One region of the Vibrio sp. PSi01 genome, then DNA from elsewhere that is predicted to be linked to it. Evidence: predicted binding sites of a transcription regulator. Region 1 holds the regulator's gene; the other holds the start of a gene.
The links. The regulator MetJ, encoded in region 1, represses methionine synthesis genes. The targets are predictions, from matches to a motif close to TTAGACNTNTANANGTCTAA.

Region 1 (5,518 bases):
CCATTATTAGCAATCGCTTCATCATCAAAACGCTTACTAACAGACGTCGCATCAATGCCTTGATCGTCAAACCAATAGGTTTGGCTATCAACCACCGCAACCAACTCAAAGTTCATTCCACGACGCTTTTCAAGTTCAGCCTTTTGCTCAGCAAACAGGCTTAACCAACTTGAACCAATGTTGCCCTTACCACATAAGGCAATCGCCACACGCTTCTGTGCTTGAAACAATTGAGAATGAATGCCTTTCACTAAGCTTGAGGTTTCACTCTTACGAATCACTGCGACCAAGCTTAAGCCTGAATTCGCTTCTGAGATAAATTCAACCGGTGAGCTCTTTAGTTGCTGGTAGAAGCCGTAGCAATGGTTCGGGTTTTTAGTCACACCCGCACCCACTGCAGCAATCAGAGAGAAACCTTCCTTTAGTTTGATTTCAGCTTCAATCGCATGGTCTTGTAGGTATTCCAGAGCACCACCAGCGATCTCTTCTGTGTAAGCAAGACGCAAGCAATGTTGATCCGGTTCAAGTTCATAAGCAAGTGGCTCTAGTTGAGCACGCTTAAGACCTTCCAACACTTCACTTTCTAGACGGTCGAAATCATGTCCGTGACCAAACGTCAGTTGCACGATAAGAACTTCATCTAAAGAGGTAATAATTTTTGCACCGCGACCTGAAGCCAGTACTCGCTCTATCTGTGTAGAGCCCGCCTCTGGCTGGTAACTGCAGCGTAAGCTCAGATCCATAGCACTTTGAGCCACAGGTTGTAGCGTTCGGCTATGAAGCACAGGAGCCGCTAGACGAGCCAGTTCACTCGCTTCATCAAGGCGAAGTAAAGGTAACAAACACGCATCTGAAACTAAACGAGGATCAGCACTGTATACACCAGCCACGTCACTCCAAATCGTTACGCGTTCAACTTCTGCCAAAGCACCAATCACTGTCGCCGAGTAATCCGAACCGTTGCGGCCGAGCAGCACTGTTTCGCCCTCGCAGTTCTGAGCCATAAAGCCAGTAATCACTACACGGCAATGCGTATGCTGAGCCAAAACTTCTTTAATCAGAGGGTAAGAACGTGCGCGATCAACTTCAGGTTGAGCGCCCACTTCTGCTCGTAAAAAAGCACGCGCATCTTGAGCGACGGCTTGTAAATCATTTTGGCACAACAAAGCCGCCAACAAGCGTGAAGACCAAACTTCGCCATGACCAAGCACTTGCGCTTTTTGCACTTCACTTAGAGGAGCAGTTAACTCTCCTAAAGCGGTGAATTCTTGTTGGATGGTTGCCGTTAGTTGCACTGCGAGCTCACCTTCAAGAAGCACTTCAATCAGCTCTAGTTGGAACTGACGAAGAGTTTGTAGGCACTCATGGGCAATACGACCATCTTTATCGAGAGCTTCAACAAACTCTATCAAGCGGTTGGTTGTTTTACCTGCGGCAGATACCACAACCAAATCGGTTGCTGATGAATATTCTCTAAGAATGTTCACAACGCGTTGGTAACATTCAGGGTTCGCTAAGCTGCTACCACCAAATTTATGTAGCTGGCGAAAGGTTGTCATTATTAACCCTCCCCTTCAGCGATAAAGCGTTTTGTCTTTTCAAAGGCTTGCTTGAGATCGTCAATCAAATCTTCAGCGTCTTCTAAACCAACCGAAAGGCGTAATAGTTGCTGAGAGATCCCCGCTTCTGCCAAGGCTTCTTCACCCATTGCACGGTGAGTCATCGACGCAGGGTGACAAATCAAGCTTTCAACACCGCCCAAAGACTCAGCTAAAGAGAACAGCGCTAACTCGCCAACAAAGTATTTAAGCGCCTCAAATGAGCCTGAAAATTCAAAGCTCAGCATTGAACCAAAGCCAGACTGCTGTTTCTTCGCAATATCATGACCTGGGTGGTCAGATAAACTTGGGTGATAAATAGTGCCAACAAGATCTTGCTGCTGTAGCGAAGTTAAGATTTCACGCGAGCTCTCTTCATGAACACGCATACGAGCCCCAAGCGTACGAATACCACGTAGCGTCATGTAGCTATCAAACGGTGTGCCGGTCGCACCGATGCAGTTGCCCCACCAAGCTAACTCTTCAGCGTGCTCTTCCGTCTTGGTAACGACCACACCACCAATCACGTCTGAGTGACCATTAATGAATTTCGTTGTTGAGTGGATAACAAAATCGGCACCTAGCTCTAACGGCTTTTGGAACACAGGCGTCAAAAACGTATTATCAACAGCAACCAATGCACCCACTTCTTTTGCTTTACGGCAAGTTTCAGCAATATCAACCACGCGAACCAGTGGGTTCGATGGAGTCTCTAATAAGATCAGCTTAGGCTTAAGTGCGATCGCCGCATCTAGCGCAGCTTGATCCGATTGATCAACAAACAGCACTTTAAAATCGCCTTTAAGCGAACGCGTGTTAAATAGACGGTAAGTACCACCATAACAATCGTGTGGTGCGACAATAAGATCATCACCACCTAAGAAAGTAGACACCCATAAGTTAAGCGCCGACGTGCCACAGTTAGTCACAACGGCACCTTTACCAGACTCCAGTTCAAACAGAGCAGTTTCTAATAAACCACGGTTTGGGTTACCAGAACGGGTGTAATCGTACTTTGGCACTTCACCAAAAGCGGGAAAACCGTAGTTAGTCGACAGATAAATAGGTGGAACTACGGCATGATGTTGAGTGTCTGACTCGATGCCAGTACGTACGGCGATGGTTGCTGGCTTCCGGCTGCTCATAGGTGCTTCCTTACAAGTTTGGCGTCTGGGTATCACAGCAGCTTGTGGGGTTTTTGCGGCTGTGTTAGATATATGTTATTCACTTTACTTTCATAAACGCGAGACGTCAACACTTCTAGACGTCTATATGTCTTTGCTTATGGCAGTAAATCCCGCTAAAATCACCACTATTAATTTATTCTAACAACTAAAGTGATGAAGGTACGCAATGGCCGACTGGAATGGTGAATACATAAGCCCATATGCTGAGCATGGAAAGAAAAGCGAACAAGTAAAGAAAATTACAGTTTCTATCCCTCTAAAAGTGTTAAAGGTTCTCACTGACGAGCGTACTCGCCGCCAGATTAACAACCTACGCCATGCAACAAACAGTGAGCTACTGTGCGAAGCCTTTCTACATGCGTACACAGGCCAGCCACTGCCAACGGATGAAGACCTTCGTAAAGATCGCCCAGATGATATTCCTGCTGAAGTGAAAGAACTGATGACAGCAATGGGTATCGAGTTCGAAGCATTTGACGAAGAATAACAATAACTCAGTCGCTGCCTTCAGTATTGATCCGCTATAGCTGAACCCTATTTGTCACATCAGCCACTATCTTATCTAGGCGTGTGCTGTAAATGATAGACATAAAAAAACCGACTCCTGATGAGTCGGTTTTTTATTATTCTTTTTTGCTCAATCGAGCAACCGCTATAACAAGCGATTACGCCATCCAGTATCTATGCCATATGCTTTTATGCCATATAGTTAGCAGGCATCTCAATACGAGCTACGCCAGATTCAACGGCCGCTTCTGCTACCGCTTTTGCTACACGAGGAAGTAGACGTGGGTCCATTGGCTTAGGAATGATGTAACCCTTACCGAACTCCAGTGCAGTTTCACCTGCAGCTGCTAGTACTTCAGCTGGAACTTCTTCTTTCGCTAGTTCACGAATAGCTTTAACCGCCGCTAGCTTCATTTCGTCATTGATTTCGCTCGCACGTACGTCTAGTGCACCACGGAAAATGAATGGGAAACAAAGTACGTTGTTTACCTGGTTAGGGTAATCACTGCGGCCTGTACCCATAATTAGATCAGAACGAACTTCGTGAGCAAGCTGTGGCTTGATCTCTGGATCAGGGTTTGAACATGCAAACACAACTGGCTTATCAGCCATTAGCGTTAGTGCTTCTGCTGGTAGCAAATTAGGGCCAGATACGCCCAAGAAAAGATCAGCACCTTCAATAACATCTTCAAGCGTACGCTTGTCGGTGTTGTTTGCGAACAGTGCTTTGTACTCATTCAGGTCATCACGACGAGTGTGGATCACACCTTTACGATCAAGCATGTAGATCTTCTCACGCTGAGCGCCACACTTAATCAGTAGTTCCATACAAGCAACTGCGGCTGCTCCGGCGCCTAAGCAAACGATCTTACACTCTTCGAGTTTTTTACCTTGAAGCTCGATTGCATTCAGCATACCCGCGGCAGTTACAATCGCAGTACCATGTTGGTCATCGTGGAATACAGGTACATCACAACGCTCAATCAGGCGACGTTCAATTTCAAAACAGTCTGGTGCTTTGATGTCTTCTAGGTTAATACCGCCGAATGTATCTGCGATATTCGCAACCGTATCAACGAACTCATCGATTGTGCGGTGTTTTACTTCAATATCGATAGAATCTAAACCAGCAAAACGCTTAAACAGTAACGCTTTACCTTCCATAACAGGTTTAGAAGCAATAGGGCCAAGGTTACCTAAGCCAAGAATCGCGGTACCGTTAGAGATAACTGCAACCATGTTGCCTTTACCTGTGTACTTGTAAACGTTATCGACGTTCTGTGCGATCTCTCGGACTGGCTCAGCCACACCAGGACTGTATGCAAGTGCTAGGTCTTCTGCAGAGTTTGCAGGCTTCGTCAGTTCTACGGCAATTTTGCCAGGAATTGGGAACTCATGGTAATCAAGAGCTTGCTGACGGAATTGTTCTTGAGGCGATAATTCTTGAGAGGATTGAGCTTGGCTGCTGTCTTCAGACATAGGTGTAGGTTCCTAGGATATTATTATTTGGGGGATCTTGTTCATGTTAATGGATGTACTTCAAAGTTCCTAGATGGTTGAAGCCTCTGTCTCATTAAAAAACGAGATTTCACTACTAATAAGACCAGTGAGCAGTTGAACTTACTGTCGCTTGTTGCACTTTCGAGTAGATTTCAATCATGCATGATTCAGGCGGAACGATGAGAGTTAAGCTTAGTTGGCGAAAGAGTATAAGAATAGGTTAAGAACGGAATAATATTGATCTGTTTATCAAACGCCAGAAAACAAAAAAGGACACCGAAGTGTCCTTTTTGTTTCTAAATAGCGAGAATTACTTCTTGCTAGAAAGAGCACCGAAACGCTTGTTGAAGCGATCAACACGGCCGCCCGTATCTACGATACGTTGCTTACCAGTGTAGAATGGGTGACATTTGTCACATACGTCTAGGTGGATAGATTCTTTTGCAAGCGTTGAGTTGAACTCAAATGTGTTGCCGCAAGAACAAGTTGCAGTAACTGCTTTGTATTCTGGGTGGATTCCAGCTTTCATGGGATAACCTCAAGTAGGCCGTGTCGCTATACGATTCTAAGCCGCACACCACACGTAGTTAAAAAAATAAATAAAGACACCGCTGTATCACTAAATAGAGATAAAGCCATACCTTTAAGGCGCAGTATAGTAATGAATCTGTGAGATAGGATCAACTAATTTGATACATTTTTCACCAATCGTATCTTTATTTTCTA
Region 2 (5,518 bases), on a different contig from region 1:
GAATAAAGGTTCATTGAATAAGGGTTCTTTCAATAAAACGGCTTTTAACGAAAACGCAGCGCAGAAAAGACGTTCCGCTGAAAAACCTCAAGGCGGATTGCACCCAAGAAATCAACATACAGGCCGATACGATTTTGACCTGTTGGTCGCAGCACTGCCTGAATTGAAAGAACACCTGATTAAGAATCCAGTAGGGGAAGATACGGTTAACTTTTCTGATCCTCTGGCGGTCAAGCTTTTGAACAAAGCCTTACTTGCCCATCATTACGGTGTGAAGCATTGGGATATTCCTGCGGGTTACTTGTGCCCGCCAATTCCTGGCCGTGCTGATTACATCCACAGAGTGGCAGATCTCCTGAATAGCGATGGCCAAGGTGAACCTTATAACCATGCTTCTGTTAAAGCGTTGGATATTGGTGTTGGCGCGAACTGTATTTACCCAATCATTGGCGCGACAGAGTATAAGTGGCGCTGTACGGGGACGGATGTAGATCCTGTCTCAGTAAAAACAGCAAACTTCATTGCGGAGAGTAATGCGAACCTAAAAGGTAAGATCCGTACTCGCTTACAAGCCGACTCTGAATCTATCTTTAAGGGCGTGATTAAAGATAATGAACGTTACGATGTCACAATTTGTAACCCTCCATTCCATAGCTCTCTAGAAGAAGCGGAAAAGGGTTCACAACGTAAGCTGGATAACCTAGCGGCAAACCGTGCTAAGAAAGCCGGTCAGTCGTTCAAGCCAGAGACGAACAAAAAGTCAGTTAAGTTAGATAAATCAACTAAGCAAGAGAAACCAACCTTAAACTTTGGTGGCCAAAAGTCTGAACTTTGGTGTCCGGGTGGTGAAGCCGCTTTCATTATGAAGATGGCGAGAGAGAGTCAACTTTTTGCTACTCAAGTCTTGTGGTTTACGACATTGATTTCTAAGAAAGACAACATCGGTATGGTTCGCTCTGAGCTAGGTAAGCTACGCGCTAAACAAGTGAAAGTGGTCGAGATGTCGCAAGGCCAGAAGGTGAGTCGCTTTATCGCATGGACCTTTATGGACGATGAGCAAAGACAAGAGTGGATTGCGCTTAAATAGTGGCCGCACTTAGTTAAGACATTAAGCTGAAATATGGACGGGCTTGTTGTTAACGCAACAAGCCCGTTTTTTGTGTTTTGCATAATCGTTAAGCAGAAAGCAATTCATCTAATTTACTCTGATACTTCTGCTCTAGAGCACTATTACCCGCTTTATTTTCGAGATCGACCAAGATTTTAAGCGATGGAATTTGATAGCCATAACGCTGGTGGAATTTGAATAAACGAAGTCGAGCTTCATTGTAATCGGCGTCACTCACTTCGATTTTTGATAACTGTAGTATCGATTTTACGCGGTTTGGGTCATGGTCAATCGCTCTGCTGAAGTAGTATTTTGCTTGGTCGGTATTACCAGCCTTAAATGCACAAAACGCCGCGTTTTCATAACTTGCTGAGACGAGATAGTAGTAGGGCTGGTCGATGGCGCGATTGAAGTACTTATCGGCTTGTTCGTATTCACCCTGTTTACACAAAAATGTACCGTAGTTGTTCAATACATTGCCGTTTCTAGAATCTAGACTCAATGCCTTTCGATAAGTAGATCTTGCTTCGTCTACTTCGCCCACTCGTTCGTAGTAATGCGCCATTGAAAGCCGAGCACGGTAGTAACTAGGTGCGTGTCTAATTGCGAGCTCAAGATTTTCACGCGCTCTCACCATATTGCCTTGTCCCATGTAGCCCAAGCCCAATTCGATTCGAGATTCCGACATAGCGATAGGATCACTTTCAATCTTTGGTGGACCTTCAGTGACAGAGACGCAACCGACTAATGAAAGCGAGGCGAGGAGTACCATACTTGATAATGAAAGGGGGCGGGATAACGAAAAGGGTTTAGGTAATAATGGCTTGGCAGGCATGTGAAGCTCCTTATGAACACCAACCCATCATATGAAATCAAACCCATTGAAGTGGTAAATCTATTATGGAATGCGACCCACACACCATAAAAAAACCGCGCCCAATTCGGTGTTTTATCAACAACCTAATGAACGCGGCTTTATATGTTTGTGAATCGGAAGAAAAAACTTAATCGTCTTTGGTAAAGTTGTCTTCGCTGAAGTGATCCAAATCGTAAGGCGTTTGTTGATAAACGCAGTAGTTCAACCAGTTTGAGAATAATAAGTGACCATGACTACGCCAACTTGCAACGGGCTTGTTGTCTGGATTGTTGTTCGGATAGTAGTTGATTGGAATAACCGGCTCCATCCCTTCGCCTAAGTCGCGGATGTACTCATTGTGAAGCGTATGAGCATCATACTCAGGGTGACCCGTTACGAAGACATTTCGTTTGTCTTTGGTTGCGGCTAAATATACGCCTGCAACATCTGAAGTCGCGAGAACATCGAGATCAGTATGCTCTGCTAAGTATTCCTGAGAGAAATCAGCATAGCGAGAGTGCGGAGCTAAGAATGTATCGTCGAAGCCACGTAATATAGGGTGGAATGGATTGTGTATCTCGTGGTTATAAACACCAGACAGCTTCTCTTTACGAGTGCGCTTTGGCAGATCATATAAGAGCTTTAATCCTGCTTGAGCGGCCCAACATACATACAAAGTAGAAGTGACATGTTTGTTTGCCCATTCCATGATTGTTTTTAGATGGTCCCAATAGATAACATCTTCAAATTGAACCAAACCAAGTGGTGCTCCAGTGATGATCAGTCCATCAAAGTTGCGGTTTTTTACCATCTCAAATTGACGATAAAAGTTATCAAGGTGTTCAGTTGGCGTGTTTTTACTTGGTCGGTCATCAATGCGCAACAGTTCTACATCGACTTGCAATGGGCTGTTTGACAGTAGGCGTAAGAATTGAGTTTCAGTTTCAATCTTCTTCGGCATTAGGTTGAGGATCAAGACTCGAAGTGGACGAATTTCCTGTGTCGATGCTCTTGATAACGGCATAATAAAGATGTTTTCTTCACGAAGAACATCGGATGCTGGCAATTGGTCTGGAATGCGAATAGGCACAGCTTTCTCCCTAAGCTAGATATGTAGACGTCTATACTTCTAAATCTATAGTAGTTTGATACGCTTGTCGACATGCAAAGTGGATAGATGTAAATATTTTGTGTTTTATACCAGTTGAGATACCGAGTTTCTTGGAGAACTGAAGTCTGGTCTTTCAAACGTAAACTTGGCGTTATAGCTCAGTGCGTCGGTTTGAAAACTGGCAGATTGCCAAATGTCAGTTATCAAAGCAACTCGTTGGCATTTAAGATAAACTCACGCTTTTAAACAGACCATAAAGTATCTGATGAAGTTAATACTCATTCGAGGGTTGCCCGGTTCTGGCAAGTCAACAAAAGCAAAAACCTACGATGCACTCCACGTCGAAGCCGATATGTATTACGTGAATGAGAAAGGTGAGTACCGTTTTGACCCTAAGCAGTTACAGCAGGCACATAAGTGGTGTCAGAACACTGTAGAAAACGGCTTGAAACAAGGGCTAGATGTGGTTGTTTCGAATACCTTTGTTAAGCATTGGGAAATGAAGGCCTACCGCCAACTTGCACTCAAATATAAAGCAGAATTGGTTATCGAAGTGTGCCGAGAGCAATATGGCAGTATTCACGATATTGAACCGTCAGTGATTAAACGTATGGCGAAAGACTGGCAAGAATAGCCGTGTTCGGGGTTTAATGTCTGTACTCATAGTGAATGACAAACAACATCAATTATATAGAACAACATCAAGGTAACGATTGAAATGGCAAAGCGCTCTGTCATGGTCGACATGACTTCTTATGGTATCTATTCCACTTGGGATTCCAAATCAAAAGATCTTCCAAAAATCCAAGAGTTCACCACCATTGTCGACGCTGAAATCGATGTCGAATTTGGTTATATTCTGAATATCAAAAAAGCCAAAGGTGAGAAGATCCGTTACTGCATTTATCACCCCAATATCACTACAGACAAAGGTGAAGTGCTCGAACCGTTCGATGGCGAAGAGTATGTCGGTAACAATGATTGGGATTTCTACTTAGGTGACACTATCTGGGCGCCTGTCTCGAACAAGCTGGGCAAATGGCGCATGACGGTTGAGCTAAAAGGCAACATCATCGCCGACAAGACATTCGACCTAGTAGCAAAAGACGAAAGCCAGTTTTGGAAGCGTAGAGGTTTTTAGGCTAGAACTTCTGGCTAAATTCAGATACAAAAAAGCCGAGTCACATGTGAACTCGGCTTTTTGATATTGGCTAAATGGCTTTCACCACCTCGCTAACAAGTAAGATTATTGTGTTACGTAAGCCACTACAAACTCAGTGATTGCGACCATGTCTTTCACTGCAATGTATTCTTCAGTGGTGTGAACTTTCGCCATACCAGTAGAAAGGTTAACCGTTGTTAGGCCTTTCGCGTTGAAGTTGTTTGCATCGCTACCACCACCAGTGCGTTTGGTGTTTGCGGTTACGCCAAGCTTCTCAAACGCTGATTTGATAGAAAGAATATGCGGGTGATCGTCTGCAATAACGAATGCATCGTAAGCTCGAGTAGAGTCGATTTCTACTTCAGCGCCGAACTGCTTCGCACTCTCTTGGAATGTAGAGATCATGTGCTCAACTTGAGCTGTTAGCTTTTCGCCGCTTAGAGAACGAGCTTCAGCCACGACTTTAAGCTCTGGCATTACGATGTTAGTCGCTTGACCGCCTTCAACAATACCAACATTTGCTGTTGTTTCTTCATCGATACGAAGCAGGTTCATCTTAGTGATTGCGTCTGCAGCCACTTGAATTGCGCTGATGCCTTCTTCTGGCGCTAAACCAGCGTGAGCAGGGCGACCTTTGATCTTCGCAACAATTTTTTGCTGTCCAGGCGCTGCGTTTACGATGGTACCAATCGGGCCACCTGTATCAAGCACGATAGCGTGCTCAGATTTGATGTAAGACATATCGAAGTTCAAAGAGCCGAATAGACCGCCCTCTTCGAATACAGTAAATGCAATCTCAATAGTTTTGTGTTCTTTGCCTTCCGCTTTAATTACGCGAACCGCTTCCATGATAGCTGCGATACCAGACTTATCGTCGCCACCCAGAATAGTGTTGCCTTTTGAACGGATGATGCCGTCTTCTATGATTGGCTCAATGCCGATACCTGGCGTTACTGTATCCATGTGGCAGCTGAATACAGTGCTGCCTGAAAGAGTGCCATCTAAACGTGCATAAATATTGAAACCGTTCGACACTTCTTCTGGAACAGCCAGTTTATGTACGTCAAAGCCTAATTCGCCTAGCTGCTCAGCCAGCGCTTCAGCAATGGCTTTTTCGTTACGTGATTCACTATCGATTTTCACAAGATCGCAGAAATGGTCGACAAGGCGTTGTTCATTAATTTGGGTCATTGTTAATTCTCATTATGCTTCCGCTTGTTCTAAAAAATCCGCGGAGGTAGGAACAGGAAAATCACTATAACGCCAATGAGGTAGATGATT

Region 2: metA (homoserine O-acetyltransferase MetA) is a predicted target of MetJ. The motif match lies at 3,078-3,097, and genes of this name have one in related genera.

Annotation. Positions count from the first base shown of each region.
Region 1 covers NZ_JBHNYN010000012.1:59,473-64,990, forward strand. The annotation lists gene ACFI6G_RS15745 (bifunctional aspartate kinase/homoserine dehydrogenase II) at 1-1,559, opposite strand, end outside; gene ACFI6G_RS15750 (O-succinylhomoserine (thiol)-lyase) at 1,562-2,743, opposite strand; gene metJ (met regulon transcriptional regulator MetJ) at 2,952-3,272, shown strand; gene ACFI6G_RS15760 (malic enzyme-like NAD(P)-binding protein) at 3,482-4,771, opposite strand; gene rpmE (50S ribosomal protein L31) at 5,103-5,321, opposite strand.
Region 2 covers NZ_JBHNYN010000001.1:388,424-393,941, forward strand. The annotation lists gene rlmF (23S rRNA (adenine(1618)-N(6))-methyltransferase RlmF) at 1-1,087, shown strand, start outside; gene pilW (type IV pilus biogenesis/stability protein PilW) at 1,176-1,943, opposite strand; gene metA (homoserine O-acetyltransferase MetA) at 2,113-3,054, opposite strand; gene ACFI6G_RS01770 (ATP-binding protein) at 3,341-3,709, shown strand; gene ACFI6G_RS01775 (DUF3859 domain-containing protein) at 3,794-4,216, shown strand; gene ACFI6G_RS01780 (M20/M25/M40 family metallo-hydrolase) at 4,322-5,428, opposite strand.